Regions from separate parts of the Streptococcus sp. HMSC062D07 genome, predicted to be linked through region 1. Evidence: predicted binding sites of a transcription regulator. Region 1 holds the regulator's gene; the other holds the start of a gene.
The links. Region 1 encodes Rex, which represses fermentation and respiration genes when NADH is low (regulators of the CRP and FNR family bind a similar motif). Its sites were predicted from a motif close to TTGTGAANTANTTCACAA; they were not measured.
Positions count from the first base shown of each region.

Region 2: the regulator Rex is predicted to act here: its motif matches at 4,970-4,987, upstream of HMPREF2957_RS06290 (formate/nitrite transporter family protein).

Region 1 is NZ_KV815334.1:305,805-311,969, reverse strand. Features, by position in the region: gene HMPREF2957_RS08335 (GTP diphosphokinase) at 1-107, opposite strand, end outside; gene HMPREF2957_RS08330 (CYTH domain-containing protein) at 241-810, shown strand; gene HMPREF2957_RS08325 (ribose-phosphate diphosphokinase) at 933-1,883, shown strand; gene HMPREF2957_RS08320 (cysteine desulfurase family protein) at 1,899-3,017, shown strand; gene HMPREF2957_RS08315 (DUF1831 domain-containing protein) at 3,023-3,370, shown strand; gene HMPREF2957_RS08310 (DUF4649 family protein) at 3,380-3,595, shown strand; gene HMPREF2957_RS08305 (redox-sensing transcriptional repressor Rex) at 3,678-4,319, shown strand; gene HMPREF2957_RS08300 (gamma-glutamyl-gamma-aminobutyrate hydrolase family protein) at 4,335-5,024, shown strand; gene HMPREF2957_RS08295 (hypothetical protein) at 5,049-5,561, shown strand; gene radC (RadC family protein) at 5,564-6,165, opposite strand, start outside.
Region 2 is NZ_KV815331.1:119,781-125,945, reverse strand. Features, by position in the region: gene HMPREF2957_RS06315 (DUF536 domain-containing protein) at 1-431, opposite strand, end outside; gene truB (tRNA pseudouridine(55) synthase TruB) at 626-1,504, opposite strand; gene HMPREF2957_RS06305 (alpha/beta fold hydrolase) at 1,508-2,311, opposite strand; gene HMPREF2957_RS06300 (GNAT family N-acetyltransferase) at 2,343-2,786, opposite strand; gene HMPREF2957_RS06295 (DUF2130 domain-containing protein) at 2,796-4,070, opposite strand; gene HMPREF2957_RS06290 (formate/nitrite transporter family protein) at 4,151-4,948, opposite strand; partial or broken gene HMPREF2957_RS06285 (formate/nitrite transporter family protein) at 5,203-5,622, opposite strand; partial or broken gene HMPREF2957_RS06280 (hypothetical protein) at 5,635-6,165, opposite strand, start outside.

The DNA of each region.
Region 1 (6,165 bases):
TGTCGGTTTTGTTTTCTGTATTGTTTTCGGATTCCTCGGAGTTTTATTTTTAATTCTCCGACAGCTTGAATGTAAGGATCTAAAAATTCTTCCCATTCTGTAATCATATAACTCTTACGTCCAATTCTCTATGCAGTTTAATTTATCTAGTTTTTGATTTTCTCATGAAAATCTTATACAATAAATACAATGTTTATTATACCATAAATCGCTTTCAAATATAAAGAAAAGGTTATAAAAATGAAACATTTAGAAATAGAAATGAAAACACTTCTCAGTGAAGAAGAATATAATCGATTGCTAGCTCAATTTTCAGAAGTCACTCCTGTTACACAAAAAAATTACTACTTAGATACGCCTGATTTTTATCTTCGACATCATAAAATTGCTATGCGCATTCGTACTTTCGATACAAGCGCTGAATTGACTATTAAGATTCCTCAAGAAGTCGGAAATATGGAATACAACCAATCCCTTACTCTTGAGGAAGCTAACGATTGTCTCGAAGAATGTAAACTCCCTCAGGGCATGATTATGGACGAACTAAAAAATCGAGGACTCTCACCAAATGGTTGGGTAGTTTTAGGTTGCCTAACTACTGTTCGTTACGAAAAAGAAACAGCTATTGGGCTCATGGCTCTTGATCAAAGCCACTACTTCGATATTGTTGATTATGAACTTGAACTGGAAGTAGAAAACGGCGTCCAAGGAAACCTTGATTTTCAAGAGTTTTTACGAGCAAATGAAATCCAATATAAGAAGGCTCCTTCAAAATTAGTACGATTTATAGAAAATATGAAAAAATACTGAAATAATCTTCTTTTTTTGATAAAATAGAAGGGATAAAAAATAATAGAATCTGTGAAAGAAAACACTTTCCTTTAAAAATGTTTTTTCACCGATTTACTTAGTTTATAGAGGACGGTTTATCAATGTCAGATACAAAAAATATGAAGCTTTTTTCTCTTTCATCCAATCATGAAATAGCTCAAAAAATTGCAGATGCTGCAGGTGTTCCACTTGGAAAGTTGTCATCACGTCAATTCTCCGATGGTGAAATCCAGGTTAATATCGAAGAAAGTGTTCGTGGATATGATGTTTATATCATCCAATCAACCAGCTACCCTGTAAATAACCACTTGATGGAACTATTAATCATGGTTGACGCCTGTGTTCGTGCTAGTGCAAATACCATTAACGTTGTGCTTCCATACTTTGGTTATGCTCGTCAAGACCGTATCGCTTCTTCGCGTGAACCTCTTACAGCTAAACTTGTTGCAAATATGTTGGTAAAAGCTGGAGTTAGCCGTGTTTTGACACTGGACCTTCATGCTGTTCAGGTACAAGGTTTCTTTGATATTCCTGTAGATAACCTCTATACAATTCCGCTATTTGCAAAACACTACATTGATAAAGGTTTAACTGGTCCAGATGTGGTTGTTGTCAGCCCTAAAAACTCAGGTGTAAAACGTGCTCGTAGCCTTGCTGAATACCTTGATGCTCCGATTGCTATTATTGACTATGCTCAAGATGATTCTGAACGTAGCCAAGGTTACATTATCGGAGAGGTTGAAGGTAAGAAAGCAATCTTAATCGATGACATTCTTAATACAGGCCGTACTTTCTCTGAAGCTGCCAAAATTTTGGAACGCGATGGTGCTACTGAAATCTACGCGGTATCCAGCCATGGATTGTTCGTCAACGGTGCTGCAGAGTTGTTGGATGCAGCTAATATCAAGGAAGTCTTGGTGACAGATTCTGTATTGACAGAAAGTAAAAAACCTAAGAATGTACAATATATTACAGCAAGCGAACTAATTGGTGATGCCATGGTTCGTATTCATGAAAGAAAACCAGTTAGTCCACTATTTAAATTTAAATAGAAATTAGGTGAGTTTTTGATTTATTTAGATAATGCTGCTACGACACCCATGTCATCTGCAGCTATCTCAGCAATGACTCAAGTCATGCAAGAGACTTATGGCAATCCTTCTAGTATTCATGGTCATGGGCGTCAAGCAGGAAAATTATTACGTGAAGCCCGTCAAGAGTTAGCAGGTATACTAGGTACAAAGCCCCAACACATTTTCTTCACTTCTGGTGGTACAGAAAGTAATAATACAGCTATTATCGGCTACTGTCTTCGTCATCAAAATCGCGGAAAACACATTATTACTACTGCTATCGAGCATCACGCTGTGCTTGAACCAATTGAATATCTGGTGGAAAATTTTGGGTTTGAAGTGACTATTTTAAAACCCGACGACAATCATGAAATCACTGCAGATCAAGTCAAAAATGCACTGCGTGAAGATACTATTCTCGTTTCAACTATGTATGTTAACAATGAAACAGGTACTCTTTTACCAATCGCTGAAATTGGTCAGATTTTAAAAGTCCATTCAGCTGCTTATCATGTAGATGCTGTTCAAGCTGTCGGGAAGCTAGAGATTCTTCCTGAAGAACTAGGAATAGATTTCCTCAGTGCTTCTGCTCATAAATTTCACGGTCCAAAGGGTATCGGTTTCCTATACGCTGCTTCTACAGATTTTGATCCTTATCTACATGGTGGAGATCAAGAACAGAAAAAAAGAGCAGGGACAGAAAACCTTCCCGCAATTATAGGTATGGTTGCAGCTCTTAAGGACGATATAGATCATCTAGAGGCTAACTTTAATAAAGTTCAAAAACTAAAGAAAGTTTTTCTAACTGAGATGGCTGGCTCAACCTATTATCTCAATCAAGGTAAAGAGCAACTCCCTTATGTCCTAAATATCGGATTTCCGGGACAACGCAACGATCTACTACTACTTCGTTTAGACCTTGAAGGTATTTCTATTTCAACAGGTTCTGCTTGTACAGCTGGTGTTGTTCAGGTCAGTCATGTTCTTCAAGCCTTCTACGGAGAAGAATCCCCTCGCTTAAACGAGTCTGTACGCGTCAGCATTTCACCTTTAAATACAGAACAAGAAATGATAACTCTTGCTAAAACTCTTAAAAATATCATCGGAGGATAAACTTAATGGCATTTGAACAAACGATTAAACTTAAAAATTGTCGTTACGAATACACACTTAGTCCAACTGTTAAAAAATTTACGCTTAAAGATAATACTTTTTTTGAAACTAAAGTTGGTAACTATGAATTAACGCGACTACTTGAAAAAGTTCCAAATAGCGGAGAAGGATTCCAACTTAAGATTATCATCAACAAAGACTTAACTGGTGTAAAAATCAATATCACTGATAAATTTGGTCTACGTTTAGTTGATATCTTCAAATCAGAAGAAACTCATATCCACCAAGAGAAATTCTACTTTTTGATGGATAGCCTGGTTGAACGTGGCGTATTTACAAAAAGCGAAAGATAGAAGGTCATTATGTTTCGATTAACTTACAAGGACTCCTATCAAGTAGAGCGTGTGCAAGAATACGAAGACTATGAAGCTCTTATGCTCTCTCTATCAGGTTGTGTAACTCTCCCTGATACTACTCATATTACTTCATTAACACATGATGGAGTTGAAATCTATCAAGGACTTCTTGGTAACCTCTACCGCTTTTTAAGAACTTACCACGAAACTAAGATAAACTAAGATTTTTTCTTAGTTTTTTTTCGTTATTGTTGCAATTTTCACAAGCTTTCTATAAAATAGTAGATAGAAAGGTTGTGATTTTGTGAAAGAAAAACAGTCTGCTATTCCTAAAGCAACAGCAAAGAGACTTTCTCTCTATTACCGTATTTTTAAAAGATTTAATGCCGAGAAAATTGAAAGAGCTAATTCCAAACAAATTGCAGAAGCGATTGGAATTGATTCTGCCACTGTTCGTCGTGACTTCTCTTACTTTGGTGAACTTGGACGTCGTGGATTTGGCTATGATGTCAAAAAGCTCATGAACTTTTTCGCTGATCTTTTAAATGATAATTCTATTACCAATGTTATGCTTGTGGGTATTGGAAATATGGGACATGCCCTCCTCCACTACCGCTTTCATGAGCGTAATAAAATGAAAATCATCATGGCTTTTGACCTAGATGATCATCCTGAGGTTGGTACCAAGACACCCGACGGTGTCCCAATCTATGGAATCTCTCAAATAAAGGATAAAGTTAAGGATAGTGATGTTAAAACTGCTATTCTTACTGTTCCTAGTGTTAAATCTCAAGAAGTTGCGGAACTTTTGGTTGATGCTGGTATCAAAGGTATCCTCAGTTTTTCTCCTGTTCACCTACATCTTCCTAAAGACGTAGTTGTTCAGTATGTCGATCTTACTAGCGAACTTCAAACCCTCCTCTATTTCATGCGAAAAGAGGATTAGAAAGCGAATTGATTTATGAAAAAACCAGTTATTGGGATTACAGGAAACGAAAAAGCCCATCCAGACGATGAGCTTATGATGAGTTATGCTGCCCAAGGCTTTGTTGAAGGAGTTAAGGAAGCTGGAGGTATCCCCATTATCCTACCAATTGGTGATGAAGAAATGGCCGGTTACTACATTAGTTTAATTGATAAACTTATTTTAACTGGTGGACAAAATGTTGACCCTAAATACTATGGTGAGCCAAAAGCTATTGATAGCGACGATTACCACCTTCAACGTGATATTTTTGAGTTAGCCCTCATTAAAGAAGCAATCAAGCAAAAGAAACCAATTTTTTCTGTCTGTCGTGGTACTCAACTTTTTAACGTAGCCATGGGCGGGTCTCTTTATCAAGATATCGAAGATCATTGGCAAGATACTTCCGCTGAATACACCACTCAGCGGCTTGTCACCGAACCAGATACTATTCTAAGAGAAATCTATGGAGAAATCTCTCATATCAATTCTTTCCACCATCAGAGCATCAAAGATTTAGCTCCTAATCTTAAGGTTGTAGCACATGATCCTAAAGATGGTATTATCGAAGCTGTTACAACTACGGACGGTTTCCCTTATCTTGGTGTTCAATGGCATCCTGAATTTCTCTTTGAAAATCGCCCCAAAGATAAAACACTTTTCGACTATGTCATCAATGAATTATAATTTTGATAAATTAGCTAATTAATTATGAATGAACTTAATCTACCTTCTACTCACGAGCTTTTGAGAGATTTAGAAGTTAATGTTTTCTCATCTGTTAAGAGCAAGGAAATTGACCATTTCTCAACCTATAAGGAAAAGAAAATAGAAGTTTATTTTCAACTTTCTAATCTATATAGTCTTTTAACGGCAGAAAGTTACCAATCATTTTCTAAGAATAAAGAGTATCTCGACAAACTCTCACTAAAAGACAAACAAAAAGAACTGAAAGAAATGTCTAAAAAGGCAAAACCATTTTGTAAAAAGGCAGATGCTAAATTTAAAGGCAGATTTCGTTCTTCGCTTGTCTTTTACAGAGATATCTTAATCCACTCAAAAAAGTATTATAAAATTGAAGACTTCAATGCTATTATTGACTTTATCGTGCAAGAAAAGTTGCTAGTCCCTACAATTGATCCTCTTCCTAAAATTGATATGAACGAAGTTGAGTCCTATGCTTTACAAGCGTTTGAGCAGGGGCCTCTAAACTTCAAAAAATAATCTTATATTAGGTCCGTCTTCTCGCGGTAACTAAAATAATCAGAATGAGAGACAATTAAATGGTCCAATAACACCAATCCCATTAATTCACAGGCTTCTTTAACAAGCTTCGTAACATGGTCATCATTGGGGCTAGGAACTACTGCTCCTGATGGATGATTATGAACAAGAATCACAGATGTTGCCATATGCTTCAAAGCGTAGTGGAGAATTTCTCTCGGTTCAGCAATGCTTCTCGTGGCAGACCCGATAAAAATAGTCTGTTGGTGAATAATTTGATTTTGAGTATTCAGATAGAGCGCCACTAGGTGCTCTTGTTTTTTATCTCCAAGCTCAGACTGCATCTTTTTAGCTAACTTTCGACTACTGAGAATACTCTCCATTTCCACTGTTTCCCTTTTATGGATACGGTAGCCTAATTCAATAACGGCTTGTAGTTCGATAGCCTTAACACGTCCAATACCCGATAGAGTCTGCAATTCCTGTAGACTCATTTTTTTTAGGTCAGTTAAACATGTCAGCTGATTTAAGATCTTCTGTGCTATTTCAAAAACATTGGCCTGTTTTATGCCTGTCCTTAGTAATATTGCCAGTAATTCTTGGT
Region 2 (6,165 bases), on a different contig from region 1:
TGATCCAACTCCAACTGAAGTGTTTCTTGATCCTTCATAGCTTGAAGAGTTAACTGTTGTTGTTGGTCCAATTGCTTATCTTTTTCAGCGATTTGGCGGTCTTTTACACGCATCTGTTCATCTTTTTCAGCCAGTTGCTTATCTTTAGCTTTCAATTGCTCATAAAGACGAATGATTTCAGCATTCTTTTCATCAACAAGAATTTCCATGAGTTCTCGTTGCTTAACTTCATCACTAACAGGTTCATCTTCAAAGATAGTCTTTTTGTAGATTTCTTCAAGTTTGATCAATCCACTGCGAGTAACAACAGTAACACCCTTGTCGTTTTTTGTAATATCTTCTTCTGGTAATTCTTTGACACGATTATTGATTGCTTGTCGGGATAGTCCCAAGACCTCAGCAATCTCACTGACAGTCATTTCAATACTCATAATATCCTCTATTTTTCTCTAGCTTTTCTTAAATTAAATCTTATCATAAGTAAGCAAAACTGTCAAATAACACTGTATTTTCAATGGTTTTTTAAGACATAAAATGTAAAAACTATTTATTGGCTAATATTTTAAAAAGATGAGAGCATCTCATCTTTAGACTAGTAGATAAAAATCGTTTATTCAGTATAATTTTAAGAGAAAACCTTTCTTGGTTTGTAGAGATGATCACGTTTCTCCATAATAGCAAGTAACTTCTCACCTTCGAAAGCGGCAACTTCCTTCTCGCTACACTCTAACTCAATAAAACGACCATAACGGACTTCATCTGCCTGCTCAGGAGTCAAGTTTACTTTTACTAAATCCCCTGTCCCAATCTCTAGAGGATGAAGAAAATCTAGTTTTCCAGCCTCTACTTTTTGGGCAATTTCTTCTAAGGTCAAGGAATCTTCTAACTGTAAACCAGCTGCACTAGTTCGTGTAAGATGAGACATGTTAGCTGCATAACCAAGCTTCTCTCCCAAGTCAACCGATAAGGTACGGATATAAGTTCCCTTGCTACATTTTACTCGGAAGGTAAAACGCGCAAGTTTATCCTCGTAGGAAATGGGACTGGTTCTTTCAAAACTATAAATGGTCACCTGACGTTCTGGACGCTCGACTTCCTGACCAGCACGCGCATACTCATAGAGCTTGCGACCATTTACCTTGACAGCTGAGTACATTGGTGGGATTTGAGTGATAGGACCAGTCAAACTCGCAATCGCTTCATCAACAAGCTTTTCATCCAGTGGAGACAAAACAGGAGTTTCAGAAACTATTTCTCCACTAGCATCCTCGGTCGTTGTAGAATATCCCAGAGTGATTTCCCCCTCGTAGACCTTCCCCTCATCCTGCATGAACTCTACCATGCGAGTCGCTTTCCCTACAGCAATGGGTAAAACGCCCGCAACATCCGGATCCAAGGTACCACCATGGCCAATCTTCTTGGTTCCTAAAATCTTACGTAATTTAAAAACCGCATCATGCGAGGTCATGCCTGCTTCTTTCTTTAAGTTGATAATACCGTTCATTTATTAACTTTCTAAAAATACTAAAACTCTCTTTTGGAAATCCTTATTCTGTTCATAGAGTGCATGCCCACACTCTGGCAAAATGGTGAGCTGATTATCTTTGATATGCTGATGCAATTCAAGCGAATCATCTACGCCAAGAACATCATCTTTTTCTGCTCCAATGATTAACGTAGGACAGTTGATTTTTTCCAAAAAATCTAGACTATCATGTTTCAGACAAGATACAGACTGAATATCAATTCGTTGTTTATCTTTAATATGACCAAAGATTCCCATGACATTATAAAGCAACCGCCACTTTTGATAGCTCTTTTGCATGTAGGAGTGCTTTGCAATATCCAGCATGAGATGCTTAAAATTTCCAGATTGACTGAGGTTTTGCCAATGCTCAATTCGTTCTCTAGCAAGTTGAGTAGGCTTTGCTGTTGTCACTGTTAGGATGAGTCTTTTAACCCTTTCTGGAAAATCCACAGCTAACCATTGAGCAATCATTCCACCTTGTGAAATCCCCATGACATAGGCGGTATCTAGGTTTAGTGTCTCCATTGCTTCTGCTACATCTGCTGCCATATCCCGTGTCGTATATCCCTGCCTCAACTCATTGATTCTAGAAAAAACATAAATTTTGTAACGTTCGGCAAGTACACGGTATGTGATTGAAAAAGGCATAGCCATACCTTTAACCGTCTGTAGTCCATCACCCAATCCTGGTATGATAACGAGATGCTTCTTTCCTTTACCAAAGGTCACATAATCCATGCTCTTATCGTTAAAATATAAGGTTTTCCCTTTTGTTGAAGACATGACTTCGTTCCCTCTACTATTTTATCATAATCTATTTATGTGGAGTTTTTAAATGCAAGGCAAAGCCGGCAGTCACTTTTTCAAATCCAACTGCCTGATAAAAATGATGTGCAGCATTTCGTTCAGCGGTTAATCCACTATTTAAAGCCAGTGCCTCAACTCCTTCTTTTATCGCTTGTTTTTTCAATTCATCGATTAGCCTACTAGCAATTCCTTGCCGTCTTGTTTCTTTTGCAACTGACAAAGCTAAAATACGATAGTAAGATCCATCTGCTTCAAAAAAGAAGAGCTTTGCATAACCTAAAAAACCTAAAATTTCTCCGTTTTTTTCAGCTAGAAGACAGCCATAATGTGGTTGAGAAAGAATCATTTCTAAACGTCGAGACAGCTTAGAAGCGGTCGTTGGATAGCCCAAGTCTTCGTATAAAGACAGTAGGGCCTCAGCATCTTTCATGGTTGCTTTTCGTATCTGCATAGGATCCTCCTATTCTCCCCTTAGTGCTTCAAATTTCGCTTTCATAGTTGGATTCTTCCGAGTCAATTTTTTTACAGAAACATCATCCAACTTATTGTTTGCGAGGCGGAGTTGATTTTCTGAAGTGGTCAAGAATTTCTTGATCTCTTCCATGCGTTTGATGGCCTTGTCGATTTCGTCAATAGCCTTACCGAAGTTGACAGATGCTGAATTGTAGTTTTTAGCAAAGGCAACCTTGAAGGCGTCTAGGTCTTCTTCAAAGTGGGTGATGTCAATATTTTGCTCACGGATAAGTGCTAGTTCTTGCTTGTATTTAAGAGAGTTAAGAGCCGCATTACGTAAGAGACCAATCAACTGGATAAAGAACTGAGGACGAACGACGTACATCTTCTCATACTCGTGGCTAACATCCACAATCCCTGTGTTGAAGTAGTCATTATCAGCTTCAAGCATAGTCACTAATACGGCATACTCACAGTTCTTTTCTCGACGATCCTTGTCCAACTCCTTGTAGAAATCGGCATTCTTATGCTTTTTCTCAGTTCCGTCAGCTTCATTTTTCATCTCAAACATGATGGAAATGAATTCTAGCCCATTTTCATCAAAATCACGGAAGATAAAGTCTCCTTTAGACCCACGAGCAGAAACCTTGTTGTCCTTTTCGAAATAAGCGTTTGGAAAGGCAAAGCTACGGACCTTGTTAAACTCACTTTCCGCATACTGCTCCAGACTTTCCCCAATGGCCTTGGTTGATTGTTGAGCCTTGAAATTCTTGTAAAACTCAACCTGCTCATTTGCTGCCTTAAGTTGGGCTTCATAGTTTTGCTTAACTGAAGTCAGAGAAAGCTCGTTTTCTTTTTCTTGTAAAAGGAGCTGATTTTTGACCTGGTCTCTTTCTTTCTCTAGATCAGACAGTGTCTTTTGCAGTTGATTCTCATGCTCCAAGCGTAAGGTAGCCAGCTGATTCTCCAGTGCTTGAACTTCTTTTTCTTTCTCTAGCAGACTTTGACTAGCACTTTGCTCTACTTCCTTTTTGGCTAATTCTTTTTCGATATCAAAGTTCTGAATTTGACTTTGAAGCTGGGCAATTTTTTGGTCTTTTTGCGCTAGTTTTGTCTGCTGTTCATTCATGGCTTTTTGCTCAGCCAAGGCCAGCTCTTGCTTCATGCGTTCATGCAATTCCTTATCAAACTCTACAGTTCGAACTTGAGAAATCAGCTCTGCATATTGGCTTTCATTAACTGTAAAAACTTCCCCACAATTTGGACATTTAATTTCGTTCATGATTTTCCTCTGTATTTAACATTACTACATTCATTATAGCATGGAAAAACAAAAAGAAAAAGTTGGAATCAATCCAACTTTTAGTCTACGTATGTATCTTCGTTCTTGTTTAAGAAGGCATAAGGCAATCCAATCAGTAGACCACCGCCGATAAAGTTACCAATAAAGGTTACACCCCAGTGACGAAGAATATTTCCAATACCGAAGTTCGCGATTGAATCAGCAGCAACACTGAACTTCACAATAGCAAAGGATGCAAAGTTTGCGGCGATGTGCTCATTTGTTAAGAATACAAACATGTAAATGGCTGATAGAACCAACCAAAGTTTTGCGCCACCATCCTTAACTAAAACAAATGAAAGAATGGCGATGTTTACAAAGATATTCGCTAGAATACCTTCAAGTAAAACTAGTTCATTAGAGCGTCCCAACTTCATTTCTACAACTCCAGAAATAAAGCTATCATGTGTTAGATTAGCGTAAGCTGCTGAATGAGCAAATCCCCAACCAGCGATAAGGGCACCGATTATGTTAAAGAAAGTACAATATAGAAGAATTTCAGCTGTTTTTCTCCAGCTAATTTTTTTCAAAAAGCTACCAGCTGTCAAGAACATCATGTTAGATGTTACCAATTCAGCATTTAAGAAGACAATGTAGGCCAATCCCCAAGCGAAAACAAATGGGAAAAGGAAGCGTCCGCTACCAGGAGCGATTTTATTGATCAAGTCAGCACCAACAGCTCCAGCAGCTGTACTGAAGGTAAGGAAAGCACCTGCAAACATTGAACGAATTGCATATTTGAATTTACTTTGACTGTAAAGACTTTCCTTTTTCTTACAAGCAAATTCTATTTTTGAAATAAATTCTGATGAGACCATATAAACTCCTAAAACTTTTATTTGTGAATATTATAACATAAGATCGAAATTATGGGAAGGCTTTCCTAAATCAATCACTAATATTTTTTAAAATTATCGGAATCGTTTACACTCTTGTAGTTTTAAGGTTTTAGACTTCTAATATCACTGAAAACAATTCCTGAACTTCTAGAACTATTTATTATAATTAATATATTTTTAACTAAAATAAAAGAGAGAAACCTAGCATTTCTCCCCACTTCAATTGATAATTTTTAGTCTACATAAGTCTCTTCATTTTTATTTAAAAAGGCATATGGTAATCCAATCAAGAAACCACCACCTATTAAGTTAGCAACAAAGGTGACACCCCAATGACGGAGAATATTTGCGATTTCGAAATGCTGAACTTCATTAGAAACAATGCTAAATTTAACAATACTAAATGACGCAAAATTTGCAGCAATGTGCTCGTTTGATAAAAATACAAACATAGAAATTGCTGACAATATAATCCAAAGTTTTGCAGACGCATCTTTGACTAAGATTGAAGACAAAATAGCGATATTAACAAACACGTTGGCAAGAATACCTTCAAGTAAAACCAATTCACTTGGACGAGCTAACTTCTTAGCTACAAGTTTTGGTAAAAAACTATCCTGGGTCAGATGTGAAAATGCTGAAGAAGTGGAATAAATTCTTGTTCTTTACATTTGAATGTTAGCAAAAGCTTCAATTTCTTCTGCAGTCAATCCTACAAGCTCTGAAACCCACAAGCCGACAATATCTGATAAAACAGAATCGCTGACATATTCATTCTCACCATGACCATATTTACAAGTGAATAGAGGGGTTCTTATCGCTGAATGATAAAAATTGAACGCTAACTCTTGCAGTTTCTCTGGCTGAAATTCGAGTCCCAACTATTGTACAAGTCCAGCTCTCACTTTATCCCACTCTTCGCCTTTTGACTGGTAGTTTTCTCGTGCTTTATTGAGAAATCCTTGACAGAATTTTACCAACAAATCCTTGTTTTGATAGAGTAAACGACAAGAAAAATCAGTGATAGAACCAGCATGGAGTAAGAAAGTAAGCAAGTCGTCAAGACTTTCTGCTACCCGACCAACTTGGCCTTCACTCCCTATAAAGCCGATACTCTCATCCTCAAGAATCACATATTCTCCCCCACTACCGTCTTTAGCAAAGGCTATGGGCGAAAGAGAATAAACTTCATTGTT